Regions from separate parts of the Agarivorans litoreus genome, predicted to be linked through region 3. Evidence: predicted binding sites of a transcription regulator. Region 3 holds the regulator's gene; each other region holds the start of a gene.

Region 1 (6,539 bases), 2.6 Mb from region 3:
TGTCGATGTTTAGGTAAGTTTGACTGGCTGAACCTTCACCCAAGCTATAAGCTTCGCTGGCTTGGCTAATGTGCAGGCTGTCTGCGTCGGCGTCGCTGTAAATAGCCACGCTGGCAATGTTCATTTTGTTAAGGGTTCGAATGATCCGGCAAGCTATCGCGCCACGGTTGGCTATCAATACTTTATCGAACATAGTGTCACCTGAGAGCTGCGGGTCGTCCCGGCTAATAACAAGGCGTGTTTAGGGTCGTCCCTAGCCTTAATCTAAAGAGTTATTACTTGTGCTTAAGCTGCATCCCAAATCAACATTTCTACTGGGGTTGGGTTGTAGCCATTACAAGGGTTGTTTAACTGCGGGCAGTTAGACATTAGAACAATCACGTCCATCTCGGCGCGCATTTCTACATATTTTCCAGCACCGCTAATGCCATCTTCAAAGGTTAAACCACCGGCTGCGGTAATTGGCACGTTCATAAAAAAGTTAATGTTGTGGGTAATATCGCGCTTGGTTAAGCCGTACTGTTCGTTCTCAGCTACCGCCAACAACCAACTATCGCGACAAGCGTGCATGCATTTTTTATCCAATGAATAACGCACTGTGTTACTTTCGGTGGCACAGGCGCCGCCTAAGGTATCGTGGCGACCACAGGTATCGGCAGTAATGGTGAGCATTACGCGACCTAAATTGGATAACAGCTTTGTGCCAGCGGTTAAGTAAACATTGCCTTGTTCACGAATGGTATCCATGGCGCTGTATCGCTCGCTGGGATCGGCTGCACTGTAAAACAAAGTGTCTGCTGCTTGGTTACCTTCTAAGTCTAAAATTCGCAGCGTTTGACCGGCTTTTAGCTCCCGCATGTAGTAGTCTCCAGCTGGAACCACTTCTCGCTGGCTGGCTTGTTCTGCTTGTAAATCACTTTCTTTGATCATGAATATTATTCCTTGTTTAGCGCTTACAACTAAGCTTCACAACAAGTGCTAGCTTGGCTAACACAACGGTAGCGTTCGGTATTTTCGAAGCCACGACCATTCTCTGGTCTAAAGTTTCGGCAGTAGTCGTCTTCGCTCACCGGATCAGCTTCCAGCATCGCAACTTCAACACCATGGTTGGGGTATTCACTAGCAGGGTTCATTGGATGTGGGCAAGTTGTCATCAGCACTAAAGTGTCCATTTCAAAACGCAGTTCGATAACATCTCCCGCTTTACTGGCGTTTTGCTCAAACTGTAAGTTGCCTTCTGCATCGGCGGCAACTTTACTAAATAGGTTAATGTTAGCTGCCATGTCACGCTTGCCTAAACCATATTTAGCTAATTCAACCAGCATGGCGTCGTAGCCATTTTGTAACCACAAATTACCTTGAGTTTGATAGCTACGCTCTCCCCATTTCTCGGCGACCTTTTGTTTGTTCGCTAAGCCTCCTACGCTGTCTATCCAGCCGGTATCGTCACGGGTAATCGAGCAGAACACCCGCCCCATATCGGAATACAAACAATTACCTTTGGTTAGTTTAAAGGTGTGCTGACATTTAAGGGTATCGGGCGCGTTATAACGCTCTAACAAATCCTTTGGGTTATAAAACAGTAGGCTCACGTTAGAAGCCCCTTCTGGGTTGGTAAAACGCAAGGTTTTACCTGCAGGTACAGTTACCGACCAATGCGCGGCACCGTTTATCACTTCTTGGTAAATAGGTTCTTGGGAAATAGTAGAGTTCATAGATTGTCCTTATTAGGCCACCGACTTATCAATAATCGGCTTCATCTCTTCACTAAAACGAGCAGCATCGCTGTCTTTGCTAATAGGAATATCGAAGGTGACTTGCGCGCCAAAGCGCTCGGGATGCTGCGCATCATGACGATGCTTGTCAAACACCCATAGGCGGTTGCCTAAGCTAAAACCTTCGGAGAGATCGTGGGTAATCATAAATATGGTAAGTTTGTGCTCTTGCCACAACTGATGAACTAGCTTGTGCATGTCTTTACGAATGCCGGGGTCAAGCGCGCCAAAAGGTTCGTCTAGTAACAATATCTTTGGCTTTTTCATCAAGGCTTGAGCAATTGCCAAGCGTTGCTGCATACCCCCAGACATCTCTGTTGGGTATTTATGCGCGGCTTCTGTTAAACCTACTTTGTCTAACATTGCCATTGCTTGGCTGTATGCCTGTTGTTTTGCTTTACCAAATAGACTCGCAAGCACTGGTGCTTTAGCAAATACATCACTTAGCATAACGTTTTGCACTGCTGTTAAGTGGGGAAACACCGAGTACTTTTGAAACACAATGCCACGCTCTGGCCCTGGTTCATTAGGTAAAGGTTCGCCATTTAACAAAAGCTTGCCACGGCTGGCAGTTTCGTTTCCTAATAGCAAATTTAGAAAGGTAGATTTGCCACAGCCAGATGCGCCTACAATGCTAACAAACTCGCCTTCTTCAACACTTAGGTTTAAGCGCTCTAGCACAACGTTGTCGCCGTACTCTTTCCAAACGTCTATGGCTTGAATGATTGGAGTGCTCATTATGCGTCTCCTTGTGTTTTGTGATACCAAGAAAAAGCATGCACCGACAACTTGCGCAGCAGCCAATCCATTACAAAGGCCAGCACACTAATCCACAGCACGTAAGGCAAAATTACGTCCATCGCTAAGTAACGGCGAATAAGGAAGATGCGATAACCCAAGCCCTCTGTGGCAGCAATTGCCTCAGCTGCAATCAAAAATAGCCAAGCACTGCCCAAAGTTAAACGAACCGCTTCGATTAGCTTTGGCAGAATTTGCGGAATAACGACCGCAATTATGGTTTGCCAGCTAGACGCACCTAAAGTTTGCGCTTTTAATATCTGTTCATTAGGCAGCGCATCGGTGCGCAGCTGCAGGTCTCTAATCATAATTGGGCAGATCCCAATGATGATCAGCATTACTTTAGATAACTCTCCCAAGCCAAACACAATGAACAAGATAGGCAAAATTGCCATGGGTGGAATGAGCGAGATGGCAGTAACCAATGGCGATAAAGGTGCACGTACAAATGGCACCATGCCATTAGCAACTCCCACCATTAAGGCCACTAAGGCGCTAATTCCTACCCCAAGCGCCAAGCGAGTTAAACTAGCAAGCGTATCTGCCAGCATTAAGTACTCGCCGCTGCGTTTGCTAGGCTCAAACGCCATGCGGTTAATTGCTTCCACAAAACTCGACATAGCAGGCAATAACTTATCGTTTGGATTGTCTGCTAAGCGCGCCTGTGATGCAGCCATGTATAAAGCAATTAGCAGCAAAAACGGTAGTAGGCCCAACATCAGCCGCACGAAGCGGCTAGGTTTTTTATTAATTATGCGAGTCATAGGCAGAGCCTTATAGTTTGCCTTCGGCAGCCATATCCATGTACTCGGCTGTAAAGCGAAGTTTTACGTTACTTGAATCGCCATAAACACCTGATGGAGTTTCGATACCGATAAAGCTAGCATCTGGTGCACCTTCACCTAACAAACCGTGATGGTGCGAAAACTCGGCTACTTTAGCCATGGTGCTTTTTAAAGTTGCGCTATTGGTAAAATCAACAGCTTCTTGAGGTTGGTAGAACATTTTAGTAGACGCTAATTGCGCATCATAACCGGCCAAATCGGTACCTGATGCTTCAGCCATAAATGCACGAGCTTTCATTGCTGCTTCATCATCACCTGACATCGTGGTCATAATCTCGTACCACGCGCCAGTTAAAGCTTTACCTAGCTTAGGATCTTGCTTAAGCGTATCGGTGTTCACTACTAGCAAGTCGATGATCTCACCTGGGATCTTAGATGAGTCGAACACCATGTTGGTATCTGGCATTGCCACAATTTCGCTTAGTAGCGGATTCCAAGTAGTAACAGCTGTTACATCTTTGGTAGTGAATGCAGCAACTAAATCGGCGTCGGAGGTGTTTTCAACTTTGATATCACGCTCTTTTAAGTCTACTGACTCTAAGGCGCGAGCTAACAAATAATGCGAAACACTTAACTCTACCAAGTTAACTTTTTCGCCTTTTATGTCAGCAAGGCTTTTATCACCTTTAAGTACTACACCGTCGTTACCATTTGAGAAGTCGCCAACAATTAACGCAGTTGAATCCACGCCACTGGCAGCAGGAATAGTTAGTGCGTCCATGTTGGTCATAACTGTGGCATCAAAGCCACCGGCGGTGTATTGGTTAATTGATTCGATGTAGTCGTTCACCTGCACAACTTCGATATTGATATCGTATTTGTCGGCCCACTTATCAACAATGCCTGAGGCTGCACCATAGTCCCACGGCATCCAACCAACATAGATAGTCCAAGCGAGTTTATAAGTAGGTTTATCGGCGGCTTGCGCAGATACAACACTAAGCGCACTTGCGCTAACGATGGTGGCTGCTACTGCCAGGGTACGGAGTGGAGATTTAATTAGGTTTATCATGGTCACCTCAATGTGGTTATGCACTTTAAAATAAAAACATGAGAGACGTATTTATTGTCATCTCCCGGGCTTTTATCCCTCCGTGTAACCTCTATGAGGTTGACAACTCTCGGTCCAGACACTGCATTGCAGCCGGAACCCTAGATGTCTATTGCAAATTTTAAGCGGCTCTTGATGAGGCAGAGCCATACATCTCTCATGTCGCAAAAAGTAAATTGCAATGGCTATGCCAAACTAGCATTACCCCATTTTAGGTACTTTGTACAAATAGATTGAGAATGCGGCGCACCATCTTGGCGCATAAAGATAATAGGCGCACCAAACTGGCAGAAGAAGCAGTAGATTGATAAACCCAGTTGTGAAAACCAAAAAAGCCAGTAGCAAGTGCTACTGGCTTTTTTGAATTGGTGCCCGGGGCCGGACTTGAACCGGCACGTCCTTTCAGACGAGGGATTTTAAATCCCTTGTGTCTACCAATTTCACCACCCGGGCAAAACTTTTCTTTGTAATGGAGGCGGGTCCCGGAGTCGAACCGAGGTCCACGGATTTGCAATCCGCTGCATAGCCACTCTGCCAACCCGCCAAACAGCGTTACAAATTTTGGAGCGGCACATCGGGTTCGAACCGATGACCTCAACCTTGGCAAGGTTGCGCTCTACCAACTGAGCTAGTGCCGCTTTATTCTTTATCACTATTTAGTGCAAGTGAGCTAACAACTAGGTTGCGCTACTCTATATACTCACACTGAGCTAGTGCCGCTTTATTCTTTATCACTATTTAGTGCAAGTAAGCTAACAACTAGGTTGCGCTACTCTTTATACTCACACTGAGCTAGTGCCGCTTTATTCTTTAAACAAATTGGTGCCCGGGGCCGGACTTGAACCGGCACGTCCTTTCAGACGAGGGATTTTAAATCCCTTGTGTCTACCAATTTCACCACCCGGGCGACACGTTTTGTTGTTAACTAGGAGCTAGCCCCTGAAAACGAGTTGTACTTTAACGTATTACAGAAATGAGTCAACGGATTTTTTAAGGGAGTTGATTCAAGTGCTTAAAAAGCGATCTAGGCGCTGCCTTTTCACACCATTCCTGTAATCACACCGCGAGATTCAGCAGCCTTTTCACACTACCAAAGTAAAACACATATCTATAAACAAATGATTTGATGCGCTGATTAATTGCAACAATGAGAGTAGCTGACAAGATGAGGAAAACTTGGGAAGCTTAAGATATAGAATAGATAGAAGAGTTGGTGCCCGGGGCCGGACTTGAACCGGCACGTCCTTTCAGACGAGGGATTTTAAATCCCTTGTGTCTACCAATTTCACCACCCGGGCGACACAAATTTTTAGTATGGAGGCGGGTCCCGGAGTCGAACCGAGGTCCACGGATTTGCAATCCGCTGCATAGCCACTCTGCCAACCCGCCATACTATGTGTGTTAAATTGGAGCGGCACATCGGGTTCGAACCGATGACCTCAACCTTGGCAAGGTTGCGCTCTACCAACTGAGCTAGTGCCGCTTCATACGCTTTACTTGCTAGTATGGAAAAATAGACAACAAGGTTGCGCTACTCTTGATACCCACACTGAGCTAGTGCTGCGTCTTGCGTATTACCTAAGTAATGCGCCTTTAACACTCCAGCGTTGCCGCTGAATGTGCTGTGCATTTTAGCGACCTAAATCTTTACGTCAACTGTCTTTTAATAAGTTTCTTACTGTTCGTTGGATTTTTAGGCTAAAGCTACGATTTATTAGGGTCTGTTGACCTTTGGTGTTGAAATTTTGTTCGAGATAAGCGGGCTTTAATCGCGGCGAGCACATAGAAGCCTAGTGGGCTAAGCAAGAAGTGCTTAACAAAGAGTAAAGTTCGCTTACCCGAACCCTTCGAGCAGCATTTCTTAGCCATTTACTCAGCGTTAGCGAGTGATTATTAAGCCCACTTAACTGCTCACTCACTGCCTTGCCTAAATGGCTAATAAATTGCTGCAAAAACCATCAGCAAAGATCAACAGACCCTAATCATTTTGCTTTAATTCTGGCCACGCCAGAATTAAATAACTCACCATTGACCACAGCGTAAGAACAGTTGCCACATAAAATAATACGT
Region 2 (6,539 bases), 440 kb from region 3:
TTTGGAACTGGCAAGCTAGAGTTTTGTAGAGGGTGGTAGAATTTCAGGTGTAGCGGTGAAATGCGTAGAGATCTGAAGGAATACCAGTGGCGAAGGCGGCCACCTGGACAAAAACTGACGCTCATGTACGAAAGCGTGGGGAGCAAACAGGATTAGATACCCTGGTAGTCCACGCCGTAAACGATGTCTACTAGTTGTCTGTGAGTTTAACTCGTGGGTAACGCAGCTAACGCATTAAGTAGACCGCCTGGGGAGTACGGCCGCAAGGTTAAAACTCAAATGAATTGACGGGGGCCCGCACAAGCGGTGGAGCATGTGGTTTAATTCGATGCAACGCGAAGAACCTTACCTGCCCTTGACATACTGAGAATTTACCAGAGATGGTTTAGTGCCTTCGGGAACTCAGATACAGGTGCTGCATGGCTGTCGTCAGCTCGTGTCGTGAGATGTTGGGTTAAGTCCCGCAACGAGCGCAACCCCTATCCTTATTTGCCAGCACGTAATGGTGGGAACTCTAGGGAGACTGCCGGTGATAAACCGGAGGAAGGTGGGGACGACGTCAAGTCATCATGGCCCTTACGGGCAGGGCTACACACGTGCTACAATGGCATGTACAGAGGGATGCGAACTCGCGAGAGCAAGCGGACCCCAAAAAGCATGTCGTAGTCCGGATCGGAGTCTGCAACTCGACTCCGTGAAGTCGGAATCGCTAGTAATCGTAGATCAGAATGCTACGGTGAATACGTTCCCGGGCCTTGTACACACCGCCCGTCACACCATGGGAGTGGGCTGCAAAAGAAGTGGGTAGTTTAACCTTCGGGAGGACGCTCACCACTTTGTGGTTCATGACTGGGGTGAAGTCGTAACAAGGTAGCCCTAGGGGAACCTGGGGCTGGATCACCTCCTTATTATGATGCTTAGGTTTTGTGACGTGTTCACACAGATTGCTTGATGAAAAAGAAAAGAGAGAAGTTCTAGTGTGGTGTAGAACCAACGAGAACAGCTACTGCAGTGTCCCGTTCGTCTAGAGGCCTAGGACACCGCCCTTTCACGGCGGTAACAGGGGTTCAAATCCCCTACGGGATACCATTTTCTCTCACTGGTTTGAGAATACAAAGCTAAGCGTTGATTGATACAGTGCTTAGCTTTGGTTTCTAAGGAACCAATTGCTCTTTAACAATTTGGAAAAGCTGATAAAAAAATATCTCAAGAATATGAGTTTAATAACAAGTGTTCTTGGTATTCAAAAATAAGGTGATCGTACTCGAATGGCAGGATTTATACAGCCTGACCATTCAAGTGATTTAAGCGACAACATTTAGGTGTTGTATGGTTAAGTGACTAAGCGTATACGGTGGATGCCTTGGCAGTCAGAGGCGATGAAGGACGTGTTAATCTGCGATAAGCCATGTTAAGTCGATAAAAGACGTAATAGACATGGATTTCCGAATGGGGAAACCCACTGCATTTTATGCAGTATCGTAACGTGAATACATAGCGTTGCGAGGCGAACCCGGGGAACTGAAACATCTAAGTACCCGGAGGAAAAGAAATCAACCGAGATTCTGGTAGTAGCGGCGAGCGAACCCGGATTAGCCCTTAAGCTTTTAGGTGATTAGTGGAACATTCTGGAAAGGATGGCGATACAGGGTGATAGCCCCGTACATGAAAATCTACTTTAAGTGAAAACGAGTAGGACGGCACACGTGATATGTTGTCTGAATATGGGGGGACCATCCTCCAAGGCTAAATACTCCTGACTGACCGATAGTGAACCAGTACCGTGAGGGAAAGGCGAAAAGAACCCCTGTGAGGGGAGTGAAATAGAACCTGAAACCGTATACGTACAAGCAGTGGGAGCCCCTTCGTGGGGTGACTGCGTACCTTTTGTATAATGGGTCAACGACTTAATTTCAGTAGCAAGGTTAAGCGAATAGCGGAGCCGTAGGGAAACCGAGTGTTAACTGCGCGCATAGTTGCTGGGATTAGACCCGAAACCCGGTGATCTAGCCATGGGCAGGTTGAAGATTGGGTAACACCAATTGGAGGACCGAACCGACTAATGTTGAAAAATTAGCGGATGACTTGTGGCTGGGGGTGAAAGGCCAATCAAACCGGGAGATAGCTGGTTCTCCTCGAAAGCTATTTAGGTAGCGCCTCGAGCGAATACTGATGGGGGTAGAGCACTGTTAAGGCTAGGGGGTCATCCCGACTTACCAACCCTTTGCAAACTCCGAATACCATCAAGTACTACTCGGGAGACACACGGCGGGTGCTAACGTCCGTCGTGGAAAGGGAAACAACCCAGACCGTCAGCTAAGGTCCCAAAGTGTATGTTAAGTGGGAAACGATGTGGGAAGGCTTAGACAGCCAGGATGTTGGCTTAGAAGCAGCCATCATTTAAAGAAAGCGTAATAGCTCACTGGTCGAGTCGGCCTGCGCGGAAGATGTAACGGGGCTAAACATACCACCGAAGCTACGGGAGCATGCTTGCATGCTCGGTAGAGGAGCGTTCTGTAAGCCGTTGAAGGTGTGTCGTAAGGCATGCTGGAGGTATCAGAAGTGCGAATGTTGACATGAGTAACGATAAAGGGGGTGAAAAGCCCCCTCGCCGAAAGACCAAGGTTTCCTGTCCAATGTTAATCAGGGCAGGGTGAGTCGGCCCCTAAGGCGAGACTGAAAAGTGTAGTCGATGGGAAACAGGTTAATATTCCTGTACTTCGTATAATTGCGATGGGAGGACGGAGAAGGCTAGGCCAGCGTGGCGATGGTTGTCCACGTGAAAGGCAGTAGGCGGTAAACTTAGGCAAATCCGGGTTTACAATACGCTGAGAGTTGATGACGAGTGTCTACGGACACGAAGTGGTTGATGCCCTGCTTCCAGGAAAAGTCTCTAAGCTTCAGATTATACGAAACCGTACCCCAAACCGACACAGGTGGTTGGGTAGAGAATACCAAGGCGCTTGAGAGAACTCGGGTGAAGGAACTAGGCAAAATGGTACCGTAACTTCGGGAGAAGGTACGCTGCCGGCGGTGATGGAACTTGCTTCCTAAGCTGCTGGCAGTCGCAGATACCAGTTGGCTGCAACTGTTTATTAAAAACACAGCACTGTGCTAAATCGAAAGATGACGTATACGGTGTGACGCCTGCCCGGTGCCGGAAGGTTAATTGATGTGGTTAGCGCAAGCGAAGCTATTGATCGAAGCCCCGGTAAACGGCGGCCGTAACTATAACGGTCCTAAGGTAGCGAAATTCCTTGTCGGGTAAGTTCCGACCTGCACGAATGGCGTAATGATGGCCAAGCTGTCTCCACCCGAGACTCAGTGAAATTGAAATTGCCGTGAAGATGCGGTGTACCCGCGGCTAGACGGAAAGACCCCGTGAACCTTTACTACAGCTTGACACTGAACATTGACCCTACATGTGTAGGATAGGTGGGAGGCTTTGAAGCGTTGTCGCTAGATGACGTGGAGCCGACCTTGAAATACCACCCTTGTAGTGTTGATGTTCTAACGTTGTCCCGTTATCCGGGATGCGGACAGTGTCTGGTGGGTAGTTTGACTGGGGCGGTCTCCTCCCAAAGAGTAACGGAGGAGCACGAAGGTTGGCTAAGTATGGTCGGACATCATACGGTTAGTGCAATGGCATAAGCCAGCTTAACTGCGAGACAGACACGTCGAGCAGGTACGAAAGTAGGTCATAGTGATCCGGTGGTTCTGTATGGAAGGGCCATCGCTCAACGGATAAAAGGTACTCCGGGGATAACAGGCTGATACCGCCCAAGAGTTCATATCGACGGCGGTGTTTGGCACCTCGATGTCGGCTCATCACATCCTGGGGCTGAAGTCGGTCCCAAGGGTATGGCTGTTCGCCATTTAAAGTGGTACGCGAGCTGGGTTTAGAACGTCGTGAGACAGTTCGGTCCCTATCTGCCGTGGGCGTTTGAGAATTGAGGGGAGCTGCTCCTAGTACGAGAGGACCGGAGTGGACGAACCGCTGGTGTTTGGGTTGTTATGCCAATAGCATTGCCCAGTAGCTACGTTCGGAACTGATAACCGCTGAAAGCATCTAAGCGGGAAGCAGGCCTCGAGATTAATTCTCACTAGGACTTTAAGTCCTCTGAAGGGCCGTTGGAGACTACAACGTTGATAGGCAAGGTGTGTAAGTGCTGTGAGGCATTGAGCTAACTTGTACTAATTACCCGTGAGGCTTAACCATACAACACCTAAAGGGTGTTGCTTATAGATACTTTATTTTAGAAACCATGAATGCTTGTTAGTGCTCATGAGGTATTTCAGCTTTTTCGAATGTTAAAGACAACAGTTTTTGCCTGGTGGCAATAGCGTTGTGGACCCACCTGACTCCATGCCGAACTCAGAAGTGAAACGCAACTGCGCCGATGATAGTGTGGGGCTTCCCCATGTGAAAGTAGGTCACCGCCAGGCTCCTATACTAAGCCCTCGTCTAACGACGAGGGCTTTTTTATTGCCTGCGATTTAGTCTCTCAGGCGTATCATCCCCTTCACCATCTCTCATTTTTATTAAAGAGCGCTTTCATCATTGGTCGCGCTTGATGGTTGTAGTGCTCAAGCCACTTGTAAGCGTGAAGTTTGTAGTTGCTGGAAGGCTAACTCCGAGCTAAGTGATCCAGCTTGATTGAGATGCAAAAATTGAGTTCGTTGAAGCTGTATTTAACCGATTGTTTTAACTGTTTTTTACTTTAAGTCTGTTGGTTTCTAAAACCAAGGTAAGAGTTGGTGGGCAATCTTTGCCTAGATAGTAAATCAAAAAGGCTGCTTTTATCCTGTTTTACGTAGTTTACCGACTATTTGACTAAAACTTAGCTTGTAGCTCAGCTTAGGCCGTATCGGCTGCAGTGAATTAAAATTTATATCAATTTGTATAAACATTATAAAATACTGAGTTTGTTGTGTTTTATGGCATTTAATTTGCATTTTGTGTCGTACTTAGCTAAAAACGGCAAAAACGACGGATTGTTGTCGGTTAGGTGAAGATTTGTCAGCTAGATTATCGTAAGGATATGTTTCTACTGGCGTTAGTTGCATTTGCTTTGCTATTTGTGGCCTATGGTTTCCTTAGGTATCTAATTGCAATAAACGGGATAAAACTCGGGCCTAGGTTAAAGCAAGTGGAAAGAGAACGGTAAACGGAAGCTAACGTAACTAGGAATAGACCCAATGATTATCCGAGTTTTTATGCTGTGCAATGTAATTTTGCTGTCAGCATGTTCGTCAATTGTAGATGGTGTTGAGGAAGTCGCAGATAGCGTTCAAGAACGTGAAGACCGTAATCAACGGCAAGTCACAGTAAGCACAGATAGCCGTTCTCCAATTCCTGATGATCCTTTTTATGCACCTATCGAACCCAGCCCGGCAGCGGATCCGGTGATTGTTACGGGCTCAATGTTCAACAGCAATACTTCACGCAGTTTATATAGTTATACCCCGCCTTTTGCGCTTGGTGACACTATTACGATTTTATTAGAGGAAGAGGCTACGGCGACTAAATCTGCCAGTTCAAATCTTGGTAAAGAGAATAGCTATAAGCTCGATCCCGTTAAAGTGCCAGGCGGAAATTTAACGATCAATGGGCGTGTGGTCGAGCTCGAAATGAAACAAAAACAAGATTTCGATGGATCTTCAGATGCTAATCAACGCCATCGTTTGTCGGGAAGAATTACGGTTTCGGTTGTTGACATTCTTAACAACGGAAATTTGGTGGTACGCGGTGAGAAGTGGCTAGTTATTAACAATGGTAAAGAGTACATGCGCTTCACCGGTATAGTTAGACCGCTAGATGTAGGAGAAGACAATTCGATTGGCTCTTATCAAGTCGCTGATGCTCGCATCGAGTTTAGTGGTACTGGTGATCACGCTGACGTGCAAACTCAAGGCTGGTTATCTTCATTCCTAGGCGGAAGTATGTGGCCACTGTAGGACGTTAATTATGTCTAAATTTTTACGAGTTTGTGTTTGTCTGCTGACGCTAATGGGCATTACTTTACCCAGTTACGCCATTTGGTTGGAAGGTGAGGGCCAAGCGAAGATCGTCGATGGCCAAGTAGATAAAGCTCGTCAGCAGGCTATCCAAGATGCTTTGTTAACCTTAATGTACCGCGGCGGTGCCAGTGTAAAGTCACTGCAAGTGGTGAAGTCTGGCGTGTTAGAAACCGATGAACTAACGGTGCGTACTAATGGCGAAGTGTATGACATGAAGTTATTAGTTGAGACCATCATTGATGACCAAATGACGGTCAAAGTAGCCGCTGACATATTTCCTTTAAATACCTGCGAGAAAGATAGCTACGCTAAAACACTGTTTGTAGGGCCTTTTCAATTGCAGAAGCGCGAACATGCGCAGCTTGGCGGGGTTTATAGAACACCAGAAGAAGTCTCGCAGCGCTTATTTCACCGATTTAAATCAAAGAGTAAAAGGGTTGATGCCCGGCACTTAATGACTCGCCAAATAGCGTTTGATGGTCGCTATGCTAATGACATAGAACCGCAAATGCTCAAAG
Region 3 (6,539 bases):
GAGCCAGACTATTTTATTGATGTAGCTAAGCAGTGCGAAGATATTGCTTTGCGTAACCCACAAATTAAGGCGAGTGATGGCGCTAATATCAATAGTCATTATGGTGTGAAGGTATATGGCAATAGCCATGGCTTTTTAGCCGGTTATCCTACTAGTCGTCATAGCATTAGTTGCATGTTAATTGCTGGCGAAAAGGAGATGCAACGCGACTATGCCTATAGTGTGGCGCGTGACTTTGCAGATCTTGATAGCATTGAAACCATTGCCACTAAAGCTCAGCAAAAAACCTTAGGGCGTTTAAATAGCCAAAAGATATCTACTTGTGAGGTACCCGTGGTATTCGACCAAGACGTAGCGAGTGGGCTGTTTGGTCATTTAGTGGGGGCAATTAGTGGTGGCAACTTGTACCGCCGTTCATCGTTTTTGTTGGATAGTTTAGGCAAGCAATTATTCCCGAGTTGGTTGTCGATTTATGAAGATCCATTTATTAAAAAAGGCTTGTCTAGTACGCCATTTGATAGTGAAGGGGTTGCGCCGTCGGCTAAGCACATTATTGCTGATGGCAAGTTAGAAACTTACTTACTAACCAGTTATTCGGCACGTAAGTTGGGAATGCAAAGTACCGGTCACGCTGGTGGTATCCATAACTGGAAGGTTAAGCACAGTGGCATAACTCGCGCAGAGTTGCTGAAACAAATGGGTACTGGCCTGCTTATTACAGAGATGATGGGGCAAGGCGTAAATACGGTAACTGGAGATTATTCACGTGGCGCAGCAGGCTACTGGGTCGAAAACGGTGAAATAGCGTTTCCGGTGCATGAGATTACCGTGGCTAGTACTTTACAAGACATGTTTGCCAATATTGTGGCTATCGCTGATGATTTTGATAAAGAAAGCACTATTCAGTCCGGCTCGGTACTTATTTCGTCGATGAAAGTAGCGGGTAGCTAGAGGTTATTCTCAGCTCTTAACTTGATCGTTCGAGCAGGTTAAGAGCCGTTATGTTGATTCTACTATAGCTTAGGCTAACACTAGGGTAGCCATACCTAAAAAAGAAAATAGCCCCATTACGTCGGTCACGGTGGTTAAGGCCATACCGCCTGCTAGTGCAGGGTCAATTTTAAATTTCTTCATTAACAGCGGAATAGTTACTCCGGCTAAACCGGCCAGTGACATGTTAATAAACATTGCCCCAGCAATAATTACCCCTAAGGTCCAATCGCCTTTCCAGAGGGTAACTACCAAGGCAATCACCGTAGCCCAGATTATCCCGTTTAACATGCCAATCGCAGCTTCTTTGCCTATTAACCAACGTGAGTTACCTTCACCAATATGACCCACCGCTAAACCACGAATAACCAAAGCAAGGGTCTGATTGCCAGCAATCCCTCCCATGCTGGGTACAATAGTCATTAAAATGGCCAAGGTGGCTAACTGCTCGAGAGTAGATTCAAACATATTGCTGATGGAGGCCGCGACTAAGGCCGCGCACAGGTTTACTGCCAACCAAAAGGTGCGGCGTTGGGTGCTTTTTATCACTGGGGCAAAGGTATCTTCATCATCGTCCATACCCGCCATTCCCATCATGCTGTGTTCGGCGTTTTCGCGAATAATATCGACTACATCATCGATGGTTACCCGGCCTAACAGTTTACCTTGGTCATCAACGACCGGAGCCGAAATCCAGTCGTGGCGTTCAAATAATGCGGCTACGTCATTTTCGGCCATGGATACATGGATGGTCTCTGCGTTCCCATCCATTACTTCTCGAACATTAACATTGGGATTTACCGTAAGCAGAGTTGATAGTGGAATGTCGCCCAGTAGCAAGTCATCTTCGTCAACTACGTATAGGGCGTCTGTAGCCTCTGGTAGTTCGCCACGCAAACGTAAGTAGCGCAATACCACATCGATACTTACGTCGGCCCGCAAGGTAATGGTATCGGTATTCATGATACTGCCTGCAGTATCTTCAGGATAAGCTAGAGCCGCCTCTACGCGATGGCGGTCTTGGCTATCCATTTGCTCAAGAACTTCTTGGTATACGCTGTCGGACAGGCTTCTAAGTACATAAGCAATGTCGTCGGTGTCCATGCCTTCAGTTGCAGCTGCCAGTGTTTCTGGCTCCATTAACTGAAGTACCCCTTCCATTACATCTTCGTTTAGCTCTTCGAGGATTTCACCGTGTTGCTCAGGATCGGTGAGTTGCCATAACACTTCGCGGCCAGCTGGTGGGCTAGACTCCAAAAGCAGCGCTACATCACAGGGGGGCATTTGATGAAGCATGCGCCTAACATGCACAAACATACCACTGTCGAGGGCTTGATTTAGCTCCTGTAAGCGTTTGTGCTGATTAGGGTTTAACTCCATCTCTTCTGGCATAAGCGATCCCTACTGTTATTTTGCTATGTGCTGCTTGCTAATTGTAGCTTGGCTTTGTTGTGAATTGGTTTATTCTTCATTGAAGTTTGCTTCTATCAGAGCTTGAACAGCGTCTAGGGCAGCTTCTGCATCAGCACCTTCTGATACTATGGTTAGGGTGCTTCCTTGCGCACTGGCGAGTACCAATAAACCCATAACACTGGCAGCTGAAGCTGTTTTCTCGCCGTCGATAATGCTGAGCTCAGCGTCAAATTGCTGAGCCAGCTCAACCAACTTGGTGGCTGGGCGAGCGTGCAGCCCCAATTTGTTTTTAACGACTACTTGTCTAGTGAGCTTCAAGGCGGTGTTCCAAAGTTCGGTGGCGTCGTTGCACCTTGCGCTGTGCGCTAAAGTGGCTAGCCAGTTGTTCAGCCACATACACCGAACGGTGTTGCCCGCCAGTACAACCAATCGCAATGGTTAAGTAGGCACGATTGTTAGCTTCCAAATGCGGTAACCAAGATTGCAATAGCTGACTAATCTGCTCGATATATTGGGTAACTAGAGGTTGTGCAGCCAAGTATTCTTGTACGGCTTTATCTAAGCCGGTAAGTGGACGCAGCTCCTCTTGCCAATGCGGGTTAGGTAAAAAACGCGCATCAAACATATAGTCGGCATCGTTAGGTACACCATTTTTAAATCCAAAGGATTCGAAAACCAAGATTAGCTGTTGCTGTTGATCGCCTGTAACACGCGAGCGAATCAAGCCGCTTAGCTCATGTACCGATAAACGGGAAGTATCGATACGCAAATCTGCATTTCTAGAAATGGGGGCTAATAGCTCGGTTTCTGATTCAATCGCTTCAGCTAAGGATAAGTTGCTTTGACTAAGCGGGTGTACCCTGCGTGTCTCGCTGTAACGGCGGATTAGCGCTTCATCTTTCGCATCTAAAAAAATGCTTAACAGATTGATGTCAGGTCCTGCATCGCGTATTAGCTGTCCTACCGGTGATAACTCATCGGGAAGGTTTCGAATATCAATGCTAATTGCTACTTTAGAATAGGTTTTTTTTAAGTTGTCGATAAGTGATTGCCAAAGTACAACCGGCAAGTTATCGACACAGTAGTAGCCGAGATCTTCTAATACTCTTAAGGCGACGGTTTTTCCTGAACCCGAGCGCCCACTAACGATGATCAGTTCCATGATAACCCCTAAGGCTGATTAGCCTATTAGGCTACCATGATGTCGTACAATTCGTCATCACTTTGTGCACAACGAAGTTGTTTACATATTTGCTTATCGTTAAGTTTTTCAGCGACTTGAGCAAGAGTATTAAGATGTTGCTTACATTGATCTTCGGGTACTAGTAATGCAAATACTAAGTCAACCGGCTTGTTATCAATAGCATCGAAAGAAATGGGGGGATCGCAACGCAAGAAAACCGCAGTGGCTTGATGTTGGTTGTCAATACGGCCATGAGGAATTGCAATGCCTTGGCCAATACCAGTACTGCCCATCTTTTCTCGATTTAACAAGCTTTCGAAAATGCATTGGGTAGTAGTATCAAGCTGTTTGGCAGCCAGCTCGCTGACTATTTCTAGGGCGCGCTTTTTTGAAGAGCATTGAACTGCACTTTGAGTGCAGTTCAAGCTAAGTACTTTGTTTAGTTGCATAAGGTTGGTTAACGTTTGTTAAGTTTTTCTTTATGTTTGATGACTTGGCGATCAAGTTTATCAATCAGGCTGTCTATGGCAGCATACATGTCAGAGTGCTCAGAGGTGGCAAATACTTCGCCGCCGTTTAAATGTAATGTAGCTTCAGCAATTTGGTTCAGCTTTTCGACGTTGAGGATGACGTGAACATTATTGATTTGATCGAATCGTCGGGTGAGTTTGGCAAACTTGCTGTGGACATATTCTTTCAAAGATTCAGTTATTTCTACGTGGTGTCCAGTAAGGTTAATTTGCATAGATATCTTCCCCTTTTTAGTGGCCTTAAATAAGGCTCTTTCGTTGGTTAGAAGGTGGAATTGCTAAAGATTCACGATATTTAGCAATTGTACGTCTTGCCACCTTGATCCCCTGATCTGCCAAAATATCAGCAATTTTGCTGTCGCTGAGTGGTTTACTGGTATTTTCGGCAGCTACCAGTTTCTTGATTAATGCACGAATAGCGGTTGATGAACACTCACCTCCACCATCGGTAGCCACATGGCTAGAAAAGAAATACTTAAGCTCGAAGATACCGCGCGGTGTGTGCATGAACTTTTGGGTGGTTACTCGGGAAATAGTGGATTCATGCATTTCTACAGCTTCTGCAACATCGTTCAGTACCATTGGCTTCATGGCTTCTTCGCCATATTCAAAAAACGCCTGTTGATGATGAACAATGCAGTTGGATACTTTTAATAGGGTTTCGTTGCGGCTCTCGATACTTTTAATAAACCACTTGGCTTCTTGTAAGTGGCTACGAATAAACTGGGTATCGTTAGCGTTGGTGGAGGTTTTACTTAAAGATGCATAATGGGAGTTAACCCGTAACTTAGGCATTGCATCTGGGTTGAGTTCTACCACCCAGCGTCCTTGGCGCTTAACAACCGATACATCTGGGATAATATACTGGGCTTGGTTAGGCTCAACTGCGTTACCAGGCCGAGGTTCAAGCGTATGAATCAAACGCATAACTTCGCGTAACTGGTCTTCTTTAAGTTTGGTTTTACGGGCTAATAGACGAAAATCGCGATTAGCTAATACATCAATGTGATTTGAAACTACGTCTTTGGCTTCATTTAGCCAAGGTGTGTCTTCGGCAAAGCGACTTAATTGGATTAGTAAACACTCTTGCAGCGAGCGCGCTGCTATACCAACCGGGTCAAAATGCTGAATGCGCTTAAGCACCGCTTCTACTTCATCCAGCTCTACATCTAAGTCATTGTTATCGCTTGAACGTAAGCCTTCCAGTAGCTGCTCACAGTCTTGAGTGAGGTAGCCCGATTCATCTACCGCATCAATAATGGCTAAAGCAATAGCTTGGTCTACTTCACTAAATGGAGTGAGTTGCATTTGCCACAATAAGTGGTCTTGCAATGAGTCGACAGTTTCGCCCTGAAACACCATGTCGTTGTCGTCGCTGATGGCATTGCCAGATGAGCTGGCCGGAGCAGAACTAGCGCTGTAGATATCGTCCCAAGTAGAGTCAACAGGGAGGTCGTCAGAAACAGTTTCTTGATTAATGGCATCGCCTGCTTCAATTTGACTGTTGTCTATGTCCGCAGTGGATTCGGCCTCGGTAGACTTCTCATTAGTAGATTTAGCGTCGTTTGCGTCACTATCATTGGCATGAGACTCATCCGCCTCAAGCAGAGGGTTACTTTCCAGAGCCTCTTGGATCTCTTGCTGTAAATCCAGTGTTGAAAGCTGGAGTAAGCGAATGGCCTGTTGTAACTGGGGGGTCATGGTTAACTGCTGACCAAGACGCAACTGCAAAGATGCTTTCATTAACTACCGCTGTTCCTTCTTTTTATTGTCTTTTTTAAACTTGCACTTTAACTATAGCTTGAATTGTTCCCCGAGATAAACTCGTTTCACATGTTCGTTTTCGAGAATTTCTTCTGGCTTTCCTGAGGCTATCAATTCACCTTGGCTAACGATATAGGCATGCTCACAAACATCGAGAGTTTCTCGAACATTGTGGTCGGTTATTAGTACACCTAGACCGCGATCACGTAGGTGTTCAATGATCTTTTTAATATCGATAACAGAAATAGGATCTACCCCCGCGAAGGGTTCGTCAAGCAAAATAAACTTAGGTGCGGCGGCTAGTGCTCGAGCAATTTCAACTCTTCGGCGTTCACCACCCGATAAGCTCATGCCTAGGTTTTTGCGAATATGGCCAATGTGAAACTCTTCAAGAAGGTCGTCTAATGCGCCAATTTGTTGCTCTTTATCGAGGTCTTTTCGAGTCTCTAATACGGCAAGAATGTTCTTCTCTACGGATAAGCGGCGAAAGATAGAGGCTTCTTGCGGAAGATAGCCAATGCCTTTGCGTGCACGGGTGTGCATTGCAGTACTGGATATATCGTCATCGTCGATGAGAATTCGGCCTTGGTCACGAGGCACCAAACCCACCACCATGTAAAAAGTGGTTGTTTTGCCAGCGCCGTTTGGGCCAAGTAAAC

The links. The regulator sigma-54, encoded in region 3, starts transcription at its own class of promoters, with help from an activator protein. The targets are predictions, from matches to a motif close to GTTGGCACGNNNNTNGNNT.
Region 1: the regulator sigma-54 is predicted to act here: its motif matches at 4,646-4,664, upstream of K5L93_RS00875 (putative urea ABC transporter substrate-binding protein).
Region 2: the regulator sigma-54 is predicted to act here: its motif matches at 4,938-4,956, upstream of K5L93_RS11140 (flagellar basal body L-ring protein FlgH).

The regions. Positions count from the first base shown of each region.
Region 1 covers NZ_BLPI01000001.1:185,431-191,969, forward strand. The annotation lists gene uca (urea carboxylase) at 1-193, opposite strand, end outside; gene K5L93_RS00855 (urea amidolyase associated protein UAAP2) at 286-930, opposite strand; gene K5L93_RS00860 (urea amidolyase associated protein UAAP1) at 960-1,715, opposite strand; gene K5L93_RS00865 (ABC transporter ATP-binding protein) at 1,728-2,513, opposite strand; gene K5L93_RS00870 (ABC transporter permease) at 2,513-3,337, opposite strand; gene K5L93_RS00875 (putative urea ABC transporter substrate-binding protein) at 3,348-4,430, opposite strand; guanidine-I (ykkC/yxkD leader) riboswitch at 4,490-4,585, opposite strand; tRNA gene K5L93_RS00880 (tRNA-Leu) at 4,836-4,922, opposite strand; tRNA gene K5L93_RS00885 (tRNA-Cys) at 4,940-5,013, opposite strand; tRNA gene K5L93_RS00890 (tRNA-Gly) at 5,032-5,107, opposite strand; tRNA gene K5L93_RS00895 (tRNA-Leu) at 5,290-5,376, opposite strand; tRNA gene K5L93_RS00900 (tRNA-Leu) at 5,681-5,767, opposite strand; tRNA gene K5L93_RS00905 (tRNA-Cys) at 5,785-5,858, opposite strand; tRNA gene K5L93_RS00910 (tRNA-Gly) at 5,877-5,952, opposite strand; gene pgsA (CDP-diacylglycerol--glycerol-3-phosphate 3-phosphatidyltransferase) at 6,448-6,539, opposite strand, start outside.
Region 2 covers NZ_BLPI01000001.1:2,387,657-2,394,195, forward strand. The annotation lists rRNA gene K5L93_RS11120 (16S ribosomal RNA) at 1-908, shown strand, start outside; tRNA gene K5L93_RS11125 (tRNA-Glu) at 1,014-1,089, shown strand; rRNA gene K5L93_RS11130 (23S ribosomal RNA) at 1,332-4,219, shown strand; rRNA gene rrf (5S ribosomal RNA) at 4,331-4,446, shown strand; gene K5L93_RS11140 (flagellar basal body L-ring protein FlgH) at 5,200-5,958, shown strand; gene K5L93_RS11145 (flagellar assembly protein T N-terminal domain-containing protein) at 5,969-6,539, shown strand, end outside.
Region 3 covers NZ_BLPI01000001.1:2,829,082-2,835,620, forward strand. The annotation lists gene pmbA (metalloprotease PmbA) at 1-951, shown strand, start outside; gene mgtE (magnesium transporter) at 1,021-2,382, opposite strand; gene K5L93_RS13120 (HPr family phosphocarrier protein) at 2,452-2,721, opposite strand; gene rapZ (RNase adapter RapZ) at 2,708-3,565, opposite strand; gene ptsN (PTS IIA-like nitrogen regulatory protein PtsN) at 3,592-4,035, opposite strand; gene hpf (ribosome hibernation promoting factor) at 4,044-4,331, opposite strand; gene K5L93_RS13140 (RNA polymerase factor sigma-54) at 4,357-5,859, opposite strand; gene lptB (LPS export ABC transporter ATP-binding protein) at 5,911-6,539, opposite strand, start outside.